Regions from separate parts of the Geobacillus sp. JS12 genome, predicted to be linked through region 1. Evidence: riboswitches for the same ligand, from Rfam matches in the RefSeq annotation. Region 1 holds a riboswitch; the other holds the start of a gene.
The links. A riboswitch is a leader RNA that binds a small molecule or an ion and turns the genes downstream of it on or off. The one in region 1 is predicted to bind FMN.
Positions count from the first base shown of each region.

Region 2: another riboswitch for FMN. It lies ahead of A0V43_RS06150 (ECF transporter S component); the one in region 1 lies ahead of ribD (bifunctional diaminohydroxyphosphoribosylaminopyrimidine deaminase/5-amino-6-(5-phosphoribosylamino)uracil reductase RibD).

Region 1 is NZ_CP014749.1:1,933,185-1,944,633, reverse strand. It holds gene spoVAD (stage V sporulation protein AD) at 1-349, shown strand, start outside; gene A0V43_RS09455 (SpoVA/SpoVAEb family sporulation membrane protein) at 389-739, shown strand; gene A0V43_RS09450 (stage V sporulation protein SpoVABEA) at 745-1,356, shown strand; gene A0V43_RS09445 (spore germination protein) at 1,304-2,782, shown strand; gene lysA (diaminopimelate decarboxylase) at 3,096-4,415, shown strand; gene A0V43_RS09435 (DUF1002 domain-containing protein) at 4,489-5,367, opposite strand; gene A0V43_RS09430 (peptidylprolyl isomerase) at 5,552-5,992, shown strand; gene A0V43_RS20795 (hypothetical protein) at 5,979-6,107, shown strand; FMN riboswitch at 6,155-6,286, shown strand; gene ribD (bifunctional diaminohydroxyphosphoribosylaminopyrimidine deaminase/5-amino-6-(5-phosphoribosylamino)uracil reductase RibD) at 6,494-7,636, shown strand; gene ribE (riboflavin synthase) at 7,591-8,235, shown strand; gene A0V43_RS09415 (bifunctional 3,4-dihydroxy-2-butanone-4-phosphate synthase/GTP cyclohydrolase II) at 8,257-9,450, shown strand; gene ribH (6,7-dimethyl-8-ribityllumazine synthase) at 9,471-9,935, shown strand; gene A0V43_RS09405 (GNAT family N-acetyltransferase) at 10,047-10,403, shown strand; gene A0V43_RS09400 (DUF309 domain-containing protein) at 10,426-10,965, opposite strand; gene A0V43_RS09395 (segregation/condensation protein A) at 11,160-11,449, shown strand, end outside.
Region 2 is NZ_CP014749.1:1,241,779-1,253,227, forward strand. It holds partial or broken gene A0V43_RS20335 (transporter, sodium/bile acid symporter family protein) at 233-427, opposite strand; gene pcp (pyroglutamyl-peptidase I) at 480-1,127, opposite strand; partial or broken gene A0V43_RS18750 (5-oxoproline transporter, DUF979 family subunit) at 1,157-1,261, opposite strand; partial or broken gene A0V43_RS06140 (5-oxoproline transporter, DUF969 family subunit) at 1,261-1,725, opposite strand; gene A0V43_RS06145 (sulfite oxidase-like oxidoreductase) at 2,036-2,650, shown strand; gene A0V43_RS06150 (ECF transporter S component) at 2,693-3,277, opposite strand; FMN riboswitch at 3,434-3,566, opposite strand; gene A0V43_RS06155 (threonine synthase) at 3,650-4,867, opposite strand; gene pepT (peptidase T) at 5,138-6,373, shown strand; gene A0V43_RS06170 (bifunctional metallophosphatase/5'-nucleotidase) at 6,511-8,133, opposite strand; gene A0V43_RS06175 (OsmC family protein) at 8,394-8,819, opposite strand; partial or broken gene plsY (glycerol-3-phosphate 1-O-acyltransferase PlsY) at 8,995-9,587, shown strand; partial or broken gene A0V43_RS06185 (RsmF rRNA methyltransferase first C-terminal domain-containing protein) at 9,616-10,979, shown strand; gene A0V43_RS06190 (YpmS family protein) at 11,068-11,449, opposite strand, start outside.

The sequences.
Region 1 (11,449 bases):
CGATTTGATCGTCACCGGCGACTTGTCGCGCGTCGGCAGCGTCATCGTCCGCGAGTTGCTTGCTGAATCAGGCTACGATGTGACCGACGTTTACAACGATTGCGGGCTGATGATTTACCGGCCGGATCAAAAGGTGTTCGCCGGCGGCAGCGGCTGCGCCTGCTCGGCGGTCGTCACGTACGGGTATTTGCTTCAAGAGCTCGCCCGCGGAACGTTTCGACGCCTGTTTGTCGTCGCCACCGGGGCGCTCTTGAGTCAAACGATGGTGCAACAAAAACAATCGATTCCGGCCATCGCCCACGGCGTCGTCATTGAAGCGGCCGAGCCGGAGCCGGATTTGCCGCCGTAGGACGCCTTTTATTTGGAAACGATCAGGAGGGAATGTGATATGGAATACGTCCGTGCCTTTCTCGCCGGCGGACTGCTGTGCGCCATCGTTCAGCTCATCATCGACCGCGGCAAATGGACGCCGGCTGGCGTCGCTGTCACGCTTGTTGTTCTCGGCGTTTTCCTCGGCTTCAGCGGCGCATACGACCGGTTCGCCGCCTGGGCCGGCGCGGGGGCGACGATGCCGCTGAGCGGGTTTGGCTACTTTTTGGCCAAAGGCGTGGCGGGCGAGCCGCAGCCGAGAGGGCTGATGGAGACCGGTGCGGCGGTGTTCCGCTTGGCCGGCGCCTTGGTTGCTTTCATGGTGGCCGGGTCGTTCGTCGCCGCGCTCATTTGCAAACCGAAAGGGTAGGGATCATGAAAAAAAGACGGGTGATTTTAGTAACCGATGGGGACGAGTTCGCCTGCCGGGCGATTGAGCGGGTTGCCGCCGAGATCGGCGGCCGTTGCATTTCCCGCTCGCAAGGCAATCCGACGAAACTGAGCGGTGAACAGTTGGTCGAACTCATTTTGCAAACGCCGCACGATCCAGTGTTTGTCATGTTTGACGATTGCGGCTCCCTCGGGGAGGGGGCCGGAGAGCAGGCGCTTCGCTATGTGGCGGGGCATGAGCAAATTGAGGTGCTTGGGGCGCTGGCGGTTGCCTCCAATACGCACCAGCATGAATGGACAAAAGTGCATGTGAGCATCGACCGTGACGGCGTGATGACCGAATATGGGGTCGATAAAGAAGGCTTCCGGGACCTCGAGATCGGGCGGATCAATGGCGATACCGTCTACTGCCTTGACCGGCTGAACATTCCGCTCATCGTCGGCATCGGCGACATCGGCAAAATGGGATACCGAGACCATGCGAAATACGGAGCGCCGATTACGCGCAAGGCGGTCGAGTTGATTCTCGAAAGGAGTGGTGGCCATGCCGGAAAAAGAAAAGAAACCGAAAGCGCCGATCGCGAAGCGGCTCGTTGACAACGCGAAGTTTTTGCAACAGCGGATCGGCGTCGGCACGAGTTTTGATTTGGGCGTGCGGAAGGTTCATGTGCTAAACCGGGAAGTACATATTTACTACTGCAACGGTTTATGCGACACGCAATACATTATCGAATTGTTAAAACAAATTGTGCGCGTCAACGATGATGAACGCCAGGCGTCCCAAGCGTGGCAGATCATCGAAAATCGACTTGTTCATCAGCAAGTCAGTCCGGTGACGAGCCTCGACGAAGCGGTTGATAAGCTGCTGTCGGGCTTGATCATCGTCTTGATTGAAGGCGAATCGACCGGATTTGCTGTCGACGTCCGCAGCTATCCGGGTCGGCAGCCGCAAGAGCCGGATACGGAAAAAGTTGTGCGCGGCGCCCGCGACGGCTATGTCGAGAACATCATTGTCAACACGGCGCTCACCCGCCGCCGCATCCGCGACGAGCGGCTGCGCTTTGAAATTTTGCAAGTCGGCGAGCGGTCAAAAACGGACGTATGCATCGCCTATATTAAAGACGTCGCTGACCCGGGGCTTGTTGAACTCGTCAAGAAAGAGTTGCAGCAAATCAACGTCGATGGACTGACGATGGGCGACAAAACAGTCGAAGAGTTTTTAGTCAAGCAAGGATACAACCCGTACCCGCTCGTCCGTTACACCGAGAGGCCAGATGTAGCAGCGACGCACCTGCTTGAAGGGCACGTGCTCATTATGGTTGATACATCGCCAAGCGTCATCATCACGCCGACAACATTTTTTCACCACGTCCAGCATGCTGAGGAATACCGGCAGTCGCCAGGGGTCGGGACGTTTGTGCGCTGGGTGCGGTTTTTAGGCATTTTGACGTCGTTGTTTTTGCTGCCGCTGTGGGTGCTGTTCGTCCTTGAACCGTCGTTGCTGCCCGAATCATGGGCGTTTATTGGGCCGAACAAACAAACGAACATCCCGATCATTGTGCAAATTTTGCTCGCTGATTTTGGGATTGAGTTTTTGCGGATGGCAGCCATTCATACCCCGACGCCGCTATCAACCGCGATGGGTTTGATTGCCGCCGTCTTGATCGGACAAATCGCCATCGATGTCGGGCTGTTTGTGCCGGAAGTGATCTTGTACATTTCGGTGGCGGCGATCGGTTCCTTTGCGACGCCAAGCTATGAGTTGAGCGTGGCGAATAAGATTTCTCGATTGGCATTGGTCATTCTTGTCGCCTTGTTTAAAGTGCCCGGGCTCGTCATTGGCACGACCGTTTATTTGCTTTGGCTCGCCAGCATCCGCTCGCTTAATACGCCGTACTTATGGCCGTTCATCCCGTTCGATCCAGCGGCATTTATGCAAATTGTCGTCCGCCGCTCGGTTGCCGGGGCGAAAGTGCGTCCGAGCATCGTTCATCCGCAAGACCGGCAAAAACAGCCGTCATGACGCGAACGATCCATTTGGAAGCGGCCGTTTCCACCTATTGGCGGCCGCTTTTTTCGTTTTAGCGCTATTGCAACTTTTTTATCATTATGATAAGTTATATGTAATTGCTTGCACTGATGGTGCTTGCCTCAGTGCTTCGCACGTTTGCACGGGCGGAATGGGCATGGCCCAGCGCGGGGTGTGCGGCCTTCCGTTTCAAGGCAGAGCCGATGGCGCTTTGCGGTTTTCCATTTTGTAAAGGCAGTTGCCGATTTTGCAAACTGTCTTTTTTGCTTTTGCCATGCGATTTCGATAGAGGAATGAGGGGTTTGCGATGTTTCTTCACGGGACAAGCCGCGTGAATGAACAAGGGCATTTGGAAATCGGCGGTGTCGATGTGGTCGAGTTGGCCAAAACGTATGGCACGCCGCTTTATATTTATGACGTTGCGTTGATCCGCGCTCGGGCGCGCGCGTTTAAAGAAGCGTTCCAGCGCCACGGCGTGCGGGCGCAAGTCGCGTATGCGAGCAAGGCGTTTTCCGCCGTCGCCATCGTGCAGCTGGCCGCTGAGGAGGGATTGTCGCTTGACGTCGTCTCAGGCGGTGAGCTGTATACGGCGCTTGCGGCCGGTTTTCCTCCTGAGCGCATCCATTTTCATGGCAACAACAAAAGCCGGGACGAATTGGCGATGGCGCTTGAACACGGCATCGGCTGCATCGTGGCCGACAACTTTTACGAACTCGAGCTGATCGAAGAGCTGGCGGAGTCATCCGGTCGGACGGTGCCGGTTTTGCTCCGCGTGACGCCGGGGGTCGAGGCGCATACGCACGATTACATTTTAACCGGGCAAGAAGATTCAAAGTTCGGCTTTGACTTAAACAACGGTCAGGCGGACGAGGCGTTTCGCCGTGTCATGGCATCGGCCGCGTTTCAGCTGCTCGGCGTTCATTGCCATATCGGCTCGCAAATTTTTGAAACAGCTGGGTTTGTGCTCGCGGCGCAAAAAGTGTTTGCCAAGCTGGCGGAGTGGAACAAGGCGCACGGATTTGTCCCAGCGGTTGTCAATCTTGGCGGCGGCTTTGGCATCCGCTATACGGAGGAAGACGACCCGATTCCGGTGACAGCGTACGTCGACTGCATCGTGGAAGAGGTGAAAAGGCAGGCCGAAGCTTGCCGCTTGCCGTTGCCGGAAATTTGGATCGAGCCGGGCCGGTCGCTCGTGGGTGATGCCGGAACGACGATTTATACGATCGGTTCGCGCAAAGAGGTGCCCAACGTCCGCACCTATATTGCCGTTGACGGCGGCATGAGCGACAACATCCGTCCGGCGCTTTACGGAGCGAAATACGAAGCCGCGCTCGCCAACCGGGTGTTCGGCGAGCCGACGGAAGTCGTATCGATCGCCGGGAAGTGTTGTGAGTCAGGCGACATGCTCATTTGGGACATCGCCCTGCCGGAAGCGAAGCCGGGCGATTATTTGGCCGTTTTTTGCACCGGCGCTTACGGCTATTCCATGGCGAACAATTACAACCGTCTGCCGCGCCCAGCCGTTGTGTTCGTTGAAAACGGCGACGCCCAGCTCGTTGTGAAACGGGAGACATATGAAGATTTGATCCAATATGATTTGCCTTTGAAAACGAAAGTGAAAAAGTGAAGGCCGCCGGTTGGAAAGAGAACGGGCCTTCACAAAGAAAAGGCGCCCGCTGCCTTTTTTGGGGCGCCTTCTTTCATTGTTGATTTGAGGAAAATGCTGATTTGATCGCGTTCCAAATTTCTTTCAAGATGTCGATCAGATTTTGAATGAACGTTTTCCCTTCTTCTGACTGCAAAAACGCCGATAGCTGTTCTTTCGCCTTGCTCAGCTGATCATTCACTTGATCCCAATTAATATGGGCATTTTGCATTTTATGGAAAAGGGAAATCAGGTTGTTGATTTCATTCTCGCTCAGCGTAATGCCAAGGTCGTTGGCGATTTTTTCAATAAGGGCGCGCAAATCAGCGTCCGTCTGCGGTGGGTTGTTGGCGATTTCTTGTTTGATTTTCGCCAGCAGGGCGACCGCTTTGTCCGCGCCGATCGAATCGGCGAGCTTCGCCGTCTGCACCATTTCCTCGTTCGCCACTTTTTTGACATCATCAGGGATGGCTTGGTCCGAGGAAATTTCATACGCCTTCATCAGCCCCGTCAGCGCTGCGGTGCCGGAAACCGGGAACGGAGCGGTGATGTAAATATCGGCATCTTTCACCCCTGCGGTGATCAAGGCGTTTGTATACATCTCTTTCGTCACCCATGTGATGTTGTGCGTTTCGACATGAAGCCCCGAGCCGGGCTCTTTTATCGTGATCATCGACGACGAGATGGCGCGCGTGCCGATTTGCGCTTTCGGAATGAGTCCGTCCAAATATTTATGCTCCTCAACGTTTGAGACGGTGATCGTTTGCGCCCCGTCCGGCGCCTTCATTTCGTCGAGCACTTTTTGCTTTTGTTCATTCGTTAAGTTTTCCCCGAGCGTCACAATGACATCGCCCGGCGCGGCATCGGCCGCTGCGATGCCCGGAGATGCCAAGAGCACCGCCCAAAGCAGCGATGAAGCGATCATTCGTTTCACATAGCTCGCCTCCTGTTTACGAAAATGCATTACCATTATACCGTACGCTCGCCTGCTTGGCTATCGGAAAAACGCGACGCGGTCAGGCGGCGTGCGAATTTGAAAAGACATTTTTTCTTTTGTTTCACTCGGCCATCATGGTATGATAAAAGCAGTTTCGATGTCGAAAAGGAGCTGGATGCTTGTGGCAAAAAAAGGATATATTCTCATGGAAAACGGCGGGAAAATCGAGTTTGAACTGTTCCCAAACGAGGCGCCGGCGACGGTGGCCAATTTTGAGAAGCTCGCAAACGAAGGCTTTTATAACGGGTTGACGTTCCACCGCGTCATCCCTGGATTTGTCAGCCAAGGAGGATGTCCACGCGGCAATGGAACGGGCGATGCCGGCTATACGATCCCGTGCGAGACGGACAACAATCCACACCGACATGTCACCGGCGCGATGTCAATGGCGCACCGCGGCCGCGATACCGGCAGTTGCCAGTTCTTTATCGTCCACGAGCCGCAGCCGCACTTGGATGGGGTGCACACCGTCTTTGGCCAAGTGACATCGGGCATGGACGTCGTGAAGACGATGAAAAACGGCGACGTGATGAAGGAAGTGAAAGTATTTGACGAACCGTAAACAGCGCATGAGCGAGGATGATCGGACTGTTCGAAACAACTGGCGCTTGTTTTTCTTTTTGCTTGCGGCCAGCCTGTTGTGGGGAGCGGCGTATTGGATTTGGGTTGCGGAATGATGATGCAGGGCGTTTCGTGTGGTATAATGAACATAACGATATCGTGATGCATCCTTCGGGGCAGGGTGAAATTCCCGACCGGCGGTGATGGGGCTTTCCGCCCTCAGCCCGCGAGCCGAAAGGCAGGATCCGGTGCGATTCCGGAGCCGACAGTATAGTCTGGATGGGAGAAGGATGCCAATATGCGCACGGCTGTTTTCGGCCGGTTCAGACCGCGTGGGCAGCGTCTGTCGGCCGACTAGGCATGGTAGTATCTTTTGTTTCCGACCGGCCGGTATAGCCTGCTTTGCGAACATGTGTTTGTTTGCGCATCATTGGTCATTCTCTCATCGATGAGCCCCCGGGGACATCCCGGGGGTTTCATTTTTATTGAAGGAGGGAGTGCGGTGCATAACGATGAACATTATATGCGGCTCGCTCTCGATGTGGCCAAAGCTGGAGTCGGGCAAACGTCTCCCAATCCTGCCGTTGGCGCGGTCGTTGTCAACGGTGGGACGGTTGTTGGGCTTGGCGCCCATTTGAAAGCGGGTGAGCCGCACGCGGAAGTCTATGCGATCCGCATGGCTGGCGAGAAGGCGCGCGGTGCGACGGTGTACGTGACGCTTGAGCCGTGCAGCCATTATGGAAAAACGCCGCCATGTGCCGATTTGCTCATCCAGGCGGGCGTCCGTCGCGTCGTCGTTGCCACGACCGACCCGAATCCGCTTGTCGCGGGAAAAGGGATTGCCAAGCTGCGCCAAGCGGGCATTGACGTTGATGTTGGCGTATTAAAAGACGAAGCGGACGAATTGAATCGGATGTTTTTCCACTATATCGCCGCAAAAACGCCGTTTGTCACGTTGAAGTTCGCATGCAGCCTCGATGGCAAAATCGCGACGGCGACGGGGGAAAGCAAATGGATTACATCAAGCGCGGCGCGTGAGGATGTCCATCGCCTTCGTGCGCAGCATGACGCCATTTTGGTCGGCGTCAACACCGTTTTGACCGACAACCCGAAGCTTACCGTCCGCTTTGGGGAAAAGCGGAAAAATCCGCTCCGCATCATTTTGGATACAAAATTGCGTACACCGCTTGACGCCCATGTCGTCGCTGACAAGGAAGCAGAAACGTGGATCATCACCGGCGGCGTCAGTCGGGAACAAGCGGCGGCGTATGAGCGCCTTGGAGTGCGCGTATTTTCAATGCCGACGGCCCAGATCGATGTCCGCGATGTGCTCCGTCTGCTTGGGGAGCAGGGAGTCATGTCGCTGTTTGTCGAAGGCGGCTCGCGCGTTCATGACAGCTTCCTCCGCGCGGGAGCAGTCAATGAGGTCATCGCCTATATCGCTCCGAAGCTGATCGGCGGCCGCGGGGCGCCGACGCCGGTCGGCGGCCTTGGCTTCGCCCGGCTTGCTGAAGCGGTGGAGCTTGACATCCGCCGCATCGAGACGATCGGCCCGGACATCAAAATCGTCGCCGCGCCGAAACGGAAGGAGGAATCGTTGTGTTCACTGGCATTATTGAAGAGATCGGCACGATCGAACAAATGAAGCAAACCGGCGACGCCATCGTGATGACGATTGGCGCCAAGCGGGTGCTCGAAGATGTGCGGCTTGGCGACAGCATCGCCGTCAACGGCGTCTGCTTGACCGTCACATCGTTCACCGAACGGCAGTTTACGGTCGATGTCATGCCGGAGACGGTGAAAGCGACGGCGCTAAAAACATTAAAGCCGGGATCGAAGGTGAATTTGGAGCGGGCAATGGCGGCTGGGGGACGGTTTGGCGGCCATTTCGTCACCGGGCATGTGGACGGCGTCGGGCGCATCATCCGGCAGTGGCCGAAAGCGAACGCCGTCTACTATGAAATTGAAGTGCCGGCCTCGCTGCGCGCCTATATGATTGAGAAAGGATCAGTCGCTGTCGATGGGACGAGCTTGACGATTTTCGGTCTGAGCGAGCGCACGTTCATCGTTTCACTCATTCCGCATACGCGTGAGGCGACGATTTTAGGCGAAAAGCGGCCGGGCGATCTCGTCAATATCGAGTGCGACATGATCGGCAAGTACGTCGCCGCTTTCCTCGACGCGAAAGCGACGCCGACCTCCAAATTGACGGTCGAATTTTTGGAGCAGCACGGCTATAAATAGTGGAAAAGGGGGGCAAGCTTGATGTTTGACACGATTGAAGCAGCGCTTTCGGCGCTGAAAAACGGAGAAGTGATCATCGTTTGCGATGACGAAGACCGCGAAAATGAAGGCGATTTTGTCGTGCTGGCCGAAAAAGCTACGCCGGATGTCATTAACTTTATGATCACTCATGGCCGCGGGCTCGTCTGCGTGCCGATTACGGAGGAATTGGCGGAGCGGCTCGAGCTTGAGCCGATGGTCACTCATAACACGGACGCGCATGGCACAGCGTTTACGGTGAGTGTCGACTACAAAACGACAACGACGGGAATCAGCGCCTACGAGCGGGCGGCGACGATTCAGGCGCTGCTTGATCCGAATGTGAAAGCGAGCGATTTTAAACGTCCTGGCCACGTTTTTCCGTTGATTGCGAAAAAGGGGGGCGTCTTGCGGCGCGCCGGCCATACGGAAGCGGCGGTCGATTTGGCCCGTTTGTGCGGCGCGAAGCCGGCCGGCGTCATTTGCGAAATCATTAAAGAGGACGGGACGATGGCTCGCGTTCCTGATTTGCGGCAAATCGCCGATCAGTTCGGATTGAAAATGATCACGATCAAAGATTTGATCGCCTATCGGAGTCAGCGGGAAAAGCTCGTGAAACGGGAGGTGGACGTTTGGCTGCCGACCGAATTCGGCGAATTTCGCGCCATCGGCTACACAAACGTTCTCGACGGAAAAGAGCATGTGGCGCTTGTCAAAGGAGAGATCATCCCGGATGAGCCGATCTTGGTGCGCGTCCATTCCGAATGCTTAACGGGCGATGTGTTTGGCTCGTACCGGTGCGACTGCGGTCCGCAGCTGCATGCGGCGCTCAGGCAAATCGAGGCGGAAGGGCGCGGGGTGTTGCTTTACATGCGCCAAGAAGGGCGCGGCATCGGCCTTATGAACAAGTTGCGCGCTTACAAGCTGCAGGAGCAAGGTTATGATACGGTCGAAGCGAACGAAAAACTGGGCTTCCCCGCCGATTTGCGCGATTATGGCATCGGGGCGCAAATTTTGAAAGATCTTGGCGTGACGAAAATGCGCCTGCTCACGAACAACCCGCGCAAAATCGCCGGCTTAAAAGGGCATGGACTCGAAGTCGTTGAACGGATGCCCATTCAGATGCCAGCGAAAAAGGAAAATGAAAAATATTTGCGCACGAAACATGAAAAATTAGGACATATGCTTCATTTTTAATGATGGGAGGAGCAACGAACATGCGCATCATTGAAGGAAACTTAGTCGGCACCGGATTGAAAATCGGCATCGTCGTCTCTCGTTTTAACGAATTCATCACGGGCAAGCTTTTATCTGGGGCGATCGACGGCTTGACGCGCCATGGCGTGAGCGACAGCGACATCACGGTCGCCTGGGTGCCGGGTGCGTTTGAAATCCCGCTTGTGGCGAAAAAAATGGCGGAATCGAAGCAGTTTGACGCTGTCATTACGCTTGGCGCCGTCATCCGTGGGGCAACGAGCCATTTTGACTACGTCTGCAGCGAGGCGGCCAAAGGCGTCTCCCACGCGGCGCTTGCAAGCGGTGTTCCGGTCATTTTCGGCGTGTTGACGACGGACACCATTGAACAGGCGATCGAGCGGGCCGGCACGAAAGCGGGCAATAAAGGATGGGAAGCGGCGGTGTCGGCGATCGAAATGGCGAACGTCTTGCGGACATTTGCGTAAAAAGGCATGAAATGGTTCACAATATCGGTGAGAATGTTTATAATACGTATAGAGAAAATGACAAAAACTTTTCCATTTCGGAAAAGCGTTTGTCGATAATGAGGGATTTTTATGTTAATCCGTTACCGAAAAAACTATGAGAAAATCGCCATGGGACTGTTGTCGTTTATGCCGACGGAAAAAGACCTGAAACGGCTGCAGCAGACGATGAAACAGTATGAAACAAACAACGATTGGCAGCTGTTTTTATGGAAAGAAGGGGATGACATCGTCGGCATTATCGGCGTCCTGTTGCGCGCTCCTGATGTTGTGGAAATCCAGCACATCAGCGTCAATCCGTCACACCGCCACCAAGGGATCGGAAAACAGATGGTCAAGGCATTGAAAGAGGTGTACCCGGGCCGCCGATTGTGCGCCAACGAGTGGACCGCCTCGTTTTTCGATAAATGCCATGCGTGCAACGAATAACGAAACTAGCGCGGCGCCGCGCTCAGGCGGGCGGCGGAGGGGGAGGGAAGCCAACTCCTTCCGCTTTGGCCCGTTTTTTTTGTTCGCGTGCGGCGATGACGTCCGAGCGGTCGCGGCGCCGGTGTTTATCCACAAGATCAAGGTTGGCTAGGTCGCTGGCTTGCCCCCAAACGAGCTGCCGGCGGGCGCAGGCGGCCTGGCATTGCTCATAAAGGGAACGGTCGCGAATCGGCAGTTCGACGCTTTCGTACGGTTCGCCGCGAGTGATCCGCCCAGCCGTCTCGTCGAGCAAGCGGGCGAGCGCCTCGTCATCGAGGCCGAGCCGCCGGATCATCTCTTGCGCTTCGTCAAGCAGCGCCCGCGCCCGTCGAATGAGGCGGAGCGCGCCGGAAGTGTTGCCGCGCCGGTAATGGTAAAAAGCGACCGCCATTTGAATGAGCACAAGCCAACCTTTGTTTCGACCGTCTTGTTTCCAATGTTCCTCCAAAATTTCGTGGCATTCAAAATAATCGCGGTCGCTATGGAAATGGACCAAATACTCGATATACGCGTTTGGATACATCGGCCATCGTTCCTTTCAAAAGTGGGCCGCGCCATGTGAAGGCGGACGGCTCTTCTTCGATTATACGGCTTCGGCGACTTGCAGCGCAAAAAAGAGACTGTTTTCCGTTCGCTTCGCCGCTTCGTTATGATACAATAAATGTACTGCAGCTGGAGACGAGCCTACCGGGCGGTGGTTCTGGAAAAAATGGTGGGATGGATGTGCAATTGCCGTACAACGTCAAAATCGAAGCGTTTGAAGGGCCGCTTGATCTGCTTTTGCATTTGATCAACCGCTATGAAATTGATATTTACGATATTCCGGTCGCGCAAATTACGGAGCAGTATATGGCGTACATTCACGCCATGCAGGAGCTTGAGTTGGATATCGCCAGCGAATATTTAGTGATGGCGGCCACCTTGCTTGCGATCAAAAGCAAAATGCTGCTGCCGCCCTCCAATGAAGAAGCGGTCGACGGCGACATCGAGTGGGGCGATGACGGGGA
Region 2 (11,449 bases), 690 kb from region 1:
CTGGTTTTTCATTGCAGAAGGAAGTATGGCGTGTTTTGAAACGGTCAAGTACAACTTTTGTTGAACATCCATCTATTGTTGTCATGTGAATGAATTTGTCTCTCGAAAAAACATGATTGACAAAATGACGGTTGATAGATGTCCGAATATAGAAATATCCTTGTAGGATATACAATTAAAAAACAGCGGCCCTCTCTTACAAAGCCGCTGTTGACGATCTTCTTTTCTTCTTCTACGCCCTTGATTTTTCCTTTAATCCAATCCTATGATGATCCTCCTCATTCATCCGGCTGAAAATCGCCGCGAGGATCGATCCAGATATGTTGTGCCACACGCTGAAAATGGCGCTTGGAACAGCCGCCAAGGGTGAGAAATTGGCTGTGGCGATCGCCACGCCCAATCCGGAGTTTTGCATTCCGACTTCCATTTTCCTGCAAAAGAACTAATTTTCTCTATGATCGTCATAAATGGAATCCTCCTCAACAAATGTGCCCGCCAACCGCTTGGATATCTTCTTCACGTTCGACCGCCACGTCAATGGCAAGACGCAGCCCTTCCACGATCGTTTCTAATGCCATGCTGGGCTGCCCGAGATGCCGGGCGGCTTGTTCCGGCAAATACGGAATATGGATAAATCCGCCGCGAATGGGCTTCTTCGATTGGGTGATGTAATGCATCAATCCATAAAACACATGGTTGCAGACGAACGTTCCCGCTGTATAAGAGACAGAGGCTGGTATGCCGTGACGCCTCAACGCCTCGACAATCGCTTTGACCGGCAAGGTTGACCAATAGCCGACAGGCCCGCCTAGAACAACGGGTTCGTCAATCGGCTGCTGGCCTTCGTTGTCGGGAATGCGGGCATCATTGATGTTCACCGCCACTCTTTCAACAGAAATATCCGCTCTCCCTCCTGCCTGTCCGACGCAAATCACCACATCAGGATCCACTTGCATGATTGCGTCATGCAAGATGGCTAATGATTTGCCAAATATGGTTGGAATCTCGCGAACTTCAACGATATACCGATCGTTTTTCCATCCGGCTGCTTGCTTGGCCGCCTCCAGCGACGGATTCACCGTTTCTCCTCCAAACGGATCAAATCCGGTCACGAGCACTTTTTTCATCGCATCTCCATCCTTTTTGATGATGAAATTTATAAATCTATGAGTGTAATCACATACATTGCGGCGATGTTGAACGCCAACAGAATCAACGCTGTCGGCACTTGCACGCGAATCACGTGGTTTTTGTCTTTCAAATATTGTCCACCGCTGCCGAATGAGCGCGAATGTCATCCCGCACATGATCCGGCAGTTTTCCGTATTTCGCTTCCGCCGCTCCTTCTGCCATAGGAGCGACGAGCGGACGAACCATTTGAGCATGGCCGCCGATGGAAGTAAGCCCAGCCGCGGCTGCCGCTTCCCGGATGATTAAATAGACCGTCAAGATTCTCCCTGTTGTCGCCGCCTTGATTTTCGCCACGACACTCTCCGCCTGTTCCCGCAGCCCAAAGCGTTCCAAAAGGCCGATGACGGGCAATGTCGCAATGAACACCGCCATATACCGGTTGGTCGTAAACGCCGTTCCAAACTGTTCAATAATGTCATACAGCGATTGATGAGCGAGCAATCCTGTCGCCAATCCAGCCGCTGTCACAACAAGAAGCGGATTTATGCGAACGATAAAACCAATGATGACAATCAACACGCCAATGAGCACCATGTTCCCTTTCTCCTCTCCCAACATCATATTGGCATTGTGATCCGTCCATCTCGCTGCCTTATTCCTCCACCGACTTTTCCTGCCTCCCCCCTTTTCCTTCAATCGTTCCGTATTTCGGAACAATCATTCCAATTTCATCATTTTCATTATATAATTAAGAAAAGTCAAAAATCAATCAATATTTGGTGGAATTTGTCCTCGCTGAACACCGCCGCAGCAATTGAACCGAGCCCCTTTTTATTGCATCCCCTTCCTCTATTTTGTATCATGAATAATTAAGAGAAATTTAGCAGAAAAAGGAGTGCTCCCCATGACCAAACAACTCCCTCCCGGCCAATTTGAAACGGAAAAATGGCCGATTTTGCATGAAGGCGATGTGTACGAATTCGATGAAGCGACGTGGAATTTCCGATTGTTCGGCGATGTGAAAGAGGAAGTTTCGCTGTCGTATCAAGAAGTGATGCAGCTGCCGAAGACGGTTTCAACCATCGATATGCATTGTGTCACAACATGGTCAAAATTCGACACGACGTTTGAAGGCATCGCCTTCCGCGAGTTTTTGCGCTTTGTGGAGCTAGATCCTGATGTGAAATACGTGAAAATTTACGGATATTTAAACGGCGACCGGTTCGGTTATTCGGCGAACTTGCCGCTTGAGGCGCTCATGGGCGACGATGCCTTGTTTGTCTATCGATGGAAAGACAAGCATCACGACTGGCAGGACATCTCGCCGAAGCACGGCTATCCGCTCCGGTTCATCCCGCCAGCGACGTTTTACTTATGGAAAGGGGCGAAATGGGCGTCGGGCATCCGCTTTATGAAGGAAGATGAGCCGGGCTATTGGGAGGAGCGCGGCTATTCGATGACCGCCAATCCGTTTAAAGAGGAGCGGTTTGCCGACTGGGTGCCGCGGATTCGCTTTTGACAAACGCAAAAAAGCGAGGGAAAAACCCTCGCTTTTTGTTCATCAAGCGGCTTGGCGGGATGCCGCTTGTTTCTCAAGCCAAGCACGAAGGCGCCAAAAGAGAAGCTGAAATACGATGGCCGCCATCGCTCCTTTGACGGCGTTAAACGGCAAAATCGCCGATACCACCAACGCCTTCGCTTCCGGCGCGCTCATCTGCGGAGCGCCGAGGAAAAGCGTGTACGCCGGCAGAAAGACGTAGTAGTTGAGCACGCTCATGACGAGCGCCATCGTCACTGTTCCCGCCGCCAACCCCAGCAGCAAGCCTTTTTTCGATGCGGCTTTCCGATAAATATAGGAAACCGGCAAAAGGAACGCCACCCCGGCAGTGAAGTTGGCGATCTGGCCGACCGGAACGCCGGTCGCACTGCCGACGAACACGTAGTTCAGCACGTTTTTCAATAGTTCGACCGCCACGCCGGCGAGCGGGCCGTACAACAAGGCGGCGATGAGCGCCGGAATGTCGCTGAAATCAACAAGCAAAAAGTTGGGAAACGGCGGCAGCGGAAAGTTGAGCATCATGAGCACATGCGCCATGGCGCCCAACGCTCCGATGCCGACAAAGGCGCGAATGGAAATGCGTTTCATGCTTGTTCTCCTCCCCTTCTCGTGATTCATCCTCACAAGAAGAAGGCTGCCGCCGCGAGCGCCAACAAAAACTCCCTTAAACCGGACGAGGCTTAAGGGAGAAAAAGGGTGTGCGCAACTAGACGTTCGCATGCGCCAAAACGAACGCCGGCAAACCTTCATCTTCTCCCATCCAGACTATACTGTCGGCTCCGGACTTGCACCGGATCCTGCCTTGCGGCTCGCGGGCTGAGAGGCGAAGCGCCTCATCACCGCCGGTCGGGAATTTCACCCTGCCCCGAAGATGAATCGTTTTTCATTTTTGATTATTCTGATGAGTTTAGTATACAATCCTGTTTTCGATTTGTCTATGTTTTTTTGCTCACAGCTTGATTATTCCCGCATCGGAAGCGAATCTCCCGGTTCGAGCACCGGTGGGGCGACTTGAACCAAATCGGCGTATTTCAATCCCGTCCCCGTGTTGAGCACGACGACCGTCTCCCCGTCGCGAATCCAGCCGCTCTCGCGCAATTTTCGGGCCGCCGCAAACGCCGCCGCTCCTTCCGGGCAAATGAACGCTCCTTCGAGCTCCGCCACCGTCCGCTGCTCGGCCAAAATCGCTTCATCGCCAACGGCAACCGCGCAGCCGTCTGTCTCATATACCGCCTCAAGCACCAGGAAGTCGCCGAGCGCTTTCGGCACATTGATGCCAAACGCCACTGTATGAGCGTTCGGCCAAAACTCGGATTCGCGTTTTTTCTCCTGCCACGCCTTCACAATCGGCGCGCAATGCTCGGCCTGCACAGCAACAAGCCGCGGCATGCGGCCGTCCACCCAGCCGAGCGCCTGCAATTCTTTGATCGCCTTGTAAATGCCGATCAACCCAACGCCGCCCCCGGTCGGATACAAAATGACATCCGGAAGCCGCCATGAGAATTGTTCGGCGATCTCAAGCCCCATCGTTTTCTTTCCTTCAATCCGGTACGGTTCTTTCAACGTCGACGCATCGTACCATCCGTATTCGCGGATCGCTTTCGCCACAATTTGGCCCGCATCGCTGATCAAACCGTTGACTAAATACAATTCCGCTCCTGCGATGGCGCATTCTTTGCGCGTCAATTCCGGCGCGTCAACCGGCATGACGACTGTCGCCTGAATGCCCGCCCGCGCCGCATACAGCGACCACGCCGCACCCGCGTTGCCGTTTGTCGGCATGACGAGCTGTTTGACCCCTAATTCTTTTGCTTTAGAAACGCCGACAGCCGCTCCGCGCGCTTTAAACGTTCCGGTCGGAATGACTCCTTCGTCTTTCATGTAGAGCGCTTCAATGCCGATTTTACGGCCGAGCCGCGGCATCGGCACGAGCGGCGTCATCCCTTCGCCGAGCGACACGATATGTTCAGGACGTTTCACCGGCAATAACTCATGATACCGCCATAAGCTCGGTTCCCGCTCTGTAAGCACATCCTGCTTCACTTCTTGGCGCATCGACTCCAAATCATACGCGACCAGAAGCGGCGACCCGCATTCACAAAGTTGATGAATTTGGTCGACATCGTATGTACGTTCACATTTCGGACAATACAGATGAGACACGTAGCTGAATGACATGGTTTGGCTTCTCCTTTCTGTTCCGCTCATCTGCACAAGGCAGGAAGCAGCTGCGTTCTCATTTTGGACGAGGCCCTTGCTTTTTCATTATATCATAACGCTTCTCTTGGCCGCCTCGCCCGCCGTGGAAAAACTCGTGCGCCGCATGGCGCCCCCTCTTTCCCTGTTGGAGATCGCATATGATAAAATAAACACGGAACCTCTCCGCTGCATTGGCGGAAGCGATTCGCGGATTCACCCAACACTCATACATAAAAAGGAGATGAACCAATGAAACAGGAACTCATCGAACGCTTCATCCGCTACGCGAAAATCAACACTCAATCCGACCCAAACAGCCATACGTGCCCATCGACTTCGGGACAGTGGGAGCTGGCGAGAATGCTCGTCGAAGAGCTGAAGTCGATCGGCATGGAAGATGTGACGATCGATGACAACGGCTACGTGATGGCGACGTTGCCGGCCAATACGGACAAAAACGCGCCCGTGATTGGCTTTTTGGCTCATATGGACACCGCTCCGGAGTTTACGGGAGCCAACGTCAACCCGCAAATCATCGAACAGTACGACGGCGGGGACATCGTGTTGAACAAAGAACAAGGCATCATCTTGTCGCCAAACGATTTCCCGGAGCTCGCTCACTACCAAGGGCATACGCTCATCACGACCGATGGGACGACGCTGCTTGGCGCCGATGATAAAGCCGGAATCGCCGAAATTATGACCGCGATGAACTATCTCATTCAACACCCGGAAATCAAGCACGGCAAAGTGCGCGTCGCCTTTACGCCGGATGAGGAAATTGGCCGCGGGCCGCATAAATTTGACGTTGCCAAATTCGGCGCCCAATTTGCCTATACGGTCGACGGCGGGCCGCTTGGCGAATTGGAGTATGAAAGCTTTAACGCTGCCGAAGCGAAAATCACGATCAAAGGAAAAAACGTCCATCCGGGCACAGCGAAAGGAAAAATGATCAACTCGATCAAAATCGCCATGGAGTTCGAGCAGCAGTTGCCAGCCGATGAGGCGCCTGAGCATACGGAAGGATATGAAGGGTTTTACCATTTGCTTTCGTTCCAAGGCAGTGTAGAGGAAACGAAGCTTCACTACATCATCCGCGACTTTGACCGCGAACAGTTCGAGGCTCGCAAAGCGAAAATGAAAGAGATCGCGGCTTCGCTTGCGCAAAAATATGGAAACGACCGAATCACGCTCGAAATCAACGACCAATATTACAACATGCGCGAAAAAATCGAGCCGGTGCGCCACATTGTTGACATCGCCCACGAAGCGATGACGAACTTGGGCATTGAACCAAAGGTGAAACCGATCCGCGGCGGCACGGACGGGTCGCAGCTCTCCTACATGGGGCTGCCGACGCCGAACCTTTTCGCCGGCGGCGAAAACTTCCACGGCCGCTACGAATACATTTCCGCCGACAATATGGTGAAAGCGGCCGAAGTGATCGTGGAGATCATCAAGCTGTTCGAGCAAAAAGTATCTTGATCTGCAGCGATGGCCTGACTTGAACGATCGTTTGTCTATCGCCCAAGCAACGGTTTTGTGCAACCATATGAAAAGGTGTCCCCAACGAGCCGGGACACCTTTTTGACGAAGCGATCTGTCGCCCCAATCCCGTTCCGTCACGGAAGCCGGTTGATCCGCCCCTCGATCCGTGCTGAGAACGGTTGCTCAAGACCGCGAATATACGAGACAAGGGCATCCAAATCGACCGGGCCGACCTCGCGGTTTGTCCCATGCGTCAACACCGTGAACCCATCGCCGCCGTCGGCGAGGAAGCTGTTGACCGTCACCGTGTACTCGGCGTCCGGTTTTAGCGGTGTGCCATCAGGAAGCTGAATGTCAATGACTTTTTCTCCGACCGGCCTGCTGGCGCTCCATGTATAGCGGAGGCCGGAGATTTGCAGCATGCGCGTTTGGGTTGGCTGCCATTGTTGATTCAAAAGCTGGCGGATTTGCGCGCCGGTGAGCGTCATTTTCACAAGCTGGTTGTTGAACGGCTGAACGTTGTACAATTCGCCCCACGTCACTTCGCCTTGTTCAATATCGGCGCGAATGCCGCCCGGGTTCATAAAGGCAAAATCGGTTTTCATCGCCGCCCGCTGGGCATCGGCGATCAAATTGCCCAAGGCGGACTCGCCGCTTTCGTTTTGTTCATCGGTGATCGTTTCGGCTGCTGTGCCGACGACTTGATTGACAAGCGGCGCCACTTTCGCTTCATATTTTTCGACGAGGGCACGGATTTCCGGGTCCGGAGTGATGCCGTCATGATAGGTCGTCACGATCTCCGCTTTTTTGGCGACGACGTCTTTCGTGCGCGGGTCGATTTTCAAATCGACATCAGCAAACGCCGTGCCGTACGAATACGACTGAACGAGCAGCTTGCCGTCCACAACCGCATTTAAATAGGCATGGTTATGACCGGCGAAAATCACATCGACTTCATCATCGACATTTTTGGCGATATCGACAATTTCCCCGCTTGCGTTTGTCCCATCCGGATTGGATACGCCTGGGTTATGGGCGAGAACGACGATCGTTTGCACTCCTTTTTTCTTCAGTTCCCGGACCGCTTTGTTAATCGCTGTTGCTTCATCGATGAACTTGACTCCCGCGACGCCGCTTGGCGTCACAATCGTTGGTGTTTCCGTGAGCGTGACGCCGATCAATCCGATCGGCATGCCGTTGACCCGCTTAATCACATATGGCGGGAGAATCGGCTTTCCTGTTTGCGCATCAACGACGTTGGCGCTCACGTACGGAAAATCTGCTCCGGCGAAATCGCCGGTCGCCGGGTGGTATCCGCCATGGATCAAGCGGAGCATTTCCGCTACTCCTTCATCAAACTCATGGTTGCCAAGGGTGCCGACGTCAAAGCCGAGCTTATTGAGCACTTCGATCGTCGGCTCGTCCTGCAGCAACGCCGATACCGGCGGGCTGGCGCCAACCGCATCGCCGGCATGGACGAGCAGCGTATTTTTGTTTTCCGCCTCCCGCTGTTTCAAATAAGCGGCCAAATAATCAGCCCGTCCGACTTCCCGCCCGCCGACTTTTCTCGTCACATTCAACTGACCGTGGAAGTCGTTAATGCCTAACAGCTGCACCTCAATATAACGGTGCGAGGAAGCAGGCGGCTTCCCCTTGCTTTTCCCGTTCCCTGCCGCCCCAACTGGAGCCGCGGCCAGCACCGCTGCAGCAGCCAATGCGGATAGCACCCGTCTTCCCCATCGTTTGGAATTCTTCATTCCCGGTTCCCCTTTCTCTCGCCTTCTCGTTCACTCCCATTATATCCTTGCGAGTCCATACAATGATAGAGAAGAAAGGATGATTTTTCGTAAATATTTTGTAAATTCACAACTGACTGTTGAGAACAACAGAAACAAAAAAAGACCGCCCGATAGAGTCTGTTGATCGGACAGTCTTTCCCTTTTAGCTCGGTGGACAGCCAGCGTCATTCGGCGCTATGCCACGCGAAACGGCCATGAACGTCAAGCCCTTCTCCTTGTTAGATCGTCTCCTTCCCGCGCACGCCGTTGATCGAATAGCTCGCTGTAATGGCGGCATTTAACGAATGGGAAACGGAACAATATTTTTCTTTTGACAACCGAATGGCGCGGACGACCTTGTCTTCCGGCAAATCGCCTTCGAGCGCGTAATGAATATGAATCTCTGTAAACCGCTTTGGGTGGTCATCGGCGCGCGTTCCTTCGACTTCCATCGAAAACGCGCGGACATCAAGCCGCATTTTCCGCAAGATCAAAACGATGTCAATGCCGGTGCAGCCGGCTAAGGCGTGAAGCAAAAGCTCCATCGGCCGAGCGCCTGAATCGTTGCCGCCGACGTCTTTGGCCGCGTCGATCGGAATGGTGACACCGGAAGCGCTTTGGCCGCTGAATGACATGTTTCCGTTCCATACAACCGTCGTTTTCATCATGGTCGCTCCTTTCTCATCGGTCCGGGGTCGGACGGACGTTCCGACAGCCCGTTTCTTCTTTTCAGTTTAGCGGCTATGTCCTTGAAATGCAAAATTCCTGTCTACCGTTTTCGCTCATGCATGTTAAAATAGAAACATGCACAAACTTGTTGAGTAAAGGGTGTTTGATTCGATGACCGCACTCATTTTGCTTCTTGCTTATCTTCTCGGCTCGATTCCGTTTGGCCTTCTTGTCGGGAAAATCGGCTACGGGATCGACATCCGCGAACATGGAAGCGGCAATCTTGGGGGAACAAACACGTTCCGCGTGCTTGGGGCGAAAGCGGGAACGATCGTCATTGTCGGCGATATGCTAAAAGGGACGCTGGCGGCGAGCTTGCCGATGCTTTTTTCCGTCCCCGTGCATCCGCTTTTGGCCGGGCGGTGGCAGTCGTCGGCCATATGTATCCGGTGTTCGCCAAGTTCCGCGGCGGCAAGGCGGTGGCGACATCGGGCGGGGTGATGCTGTTTTATTCGCCGTTGTTCTTTTTGTCGCTCATCGCCGTGTTTCTTGTCGTCTTGGCTGTTTCACGCTACGTCTCCCTGTCATCGATGGCCGCGGCGCTGTATGCGGTCGTGTACACCGTCTTTTTCACGGACGACATTCCATTGACGGTGGCAGTGTTGTTGCTGGCTTCGTTTATCTTTTATCGTCATCGCGCCAACATCAAGCGCATCTTGAACAAAACAGAGCCAAAAGTGAAATGGCCAGGCAAACGCTCATGACGACGGACGGAGAAAGGAGTTTGTTGCGTTGAGATTGCCGGAAGCATTTGTCGCGAAAATGAAGAAGCTGCTTGATGAAGAAGCAGACGAGTTTTTCGCTGTTTATGAAAACGAAAAAATCAACGGCTTGCGCGTCAATCCGTTGAAAACCGACCCGGGCGCATGGGCAAAAACGGCGCCCTTTTCCCTTTCCCCGGTGCCGTTTTGCCCGACCGGGTTTTATTATGAGCCGGACGAACAGCCGGGAAAGCATCCGTACCATGCGGCCGGCCTGTATTACATTCAAGAACCGAGCGCGATGGCGGTCGCCGAAGCGCTGCGTCCCGCCCCTGGGGAGACAGTGCTCGACTTGTGCGCCGCCCCTGGCGGGAAAACGACCCAGCTTGGAGCGATGATGGAAAACAAAGGGCTGCTTGTCGCCAACGAAATCCACCCGAAACGGGTCAAAGCGCTCGCAGAGAACGTCGAACGGTTCGGCTTGACGAACACCGTTGTCGTCAATGAAGCTCCCGAGGCGCTTGCCGAGCGGTTTCCCGGCTTTTTTGACAAAATTTTAGTGGACGCCCCCTGTTCCGGCGAAGGCATGTTTCGCAAGGATGAAGAGGCCGCTTCGTTTTGGAGTCCGGCCTATGTGGAAGAATGCGCGGCAAGGCAGCGGCGCATTTTAGAAAGCGCCTATGCGATGCTGAAAGAAGGCGGCATTCTTGTCTATTCAACATGCACGTTCTCTCCGGAGGAAAACGAGCAAACGATTGAATGGCTGCTTGAGGCGCACGATGACTTGCGGCTGTTGCCGATCGCCAAAGCGGGAGGGCTTGAGCCAGGGCGGCCGGAATGGACGAAAACCAATCGATCCGATCTCGTCCACGCCGCCCGCCTTTGGCCGCACCGTCTGAAAGGGAAGGGCATTTTGTCGCCAAACTGCAAAAACAGCGGCCCACCTCACCTTGGCAGGGGCGACGGGCAAAAGCGAACGCGCCAAAAGCCGCGATCCGCCTGTATCGCCAGTTTGAACAAGAGGCATTGTGGACAGAGCGAGACGGCACGTTCGTGTCATTTGGCGCCCATTTGACTGTGTTGCCCGAGCGTTGCCCGGATTTGTCCGGTTTGAAAATCGTCCGCGCCGGGTTGCACTTAGGGGATGTGAAAAAAGAGCGGTTTGAGCCGAACCATGCCCTTGCCTTGGCGCTGCGGACAGAGGAAGCGAAACATGTGCTTGACCTATCGAGCGCAAGCCGCGAAATCGTCCAATATTGGCGCGGCGAGACGCTTTCCACCGGCGGCGACCGCGGTTGGCTGCTTGTGGCCGTGGATGGATTTCCGTTCGCCTGGGGGAAAGAAGTGAAAGGAACGGTGAAAAACTTTTATCCAAAAGGGCTGCGCCTCGTCTAAAACGTCGGAAAAGCAGATGGCAAAGGAGCTCCCAATCGCAAAAAAGGGGCTGACCCAAAACGCGGGTGCGTTTTAGGTCAGCCCTTTTTTACTGGTGCTGCTTCGTCGGAATTGTTAAGGTAAACACGATCTCATCGGCGGCCAAATCGATTTTTTTGGCCGCCACTTGATAGCCGTTGCCAAAGCGAATGTCCGTGAGCGCGACGTAGACGCGGGTGTGCTCCGGGTCAATCGCCACTTCATCCGGCAGCGGGGCGTGCTTTTGCAAGTAGCGAAGCACATACGTCACTGGCAGCTTCCAGTCGCCGAGCGAAATCGTCGGCTCCGTGAGCTCGACATTCCCTCCTTTGATTACTTTGGGCACAAACGAGACGACAAGTTCGACCGAGCGGCCTAAAATGGGGATTTCGCTTGAAACATAGACGCGATCGGCGAGCCAAACGCGGTATTGCAGCGGATGGCCTTTCGTT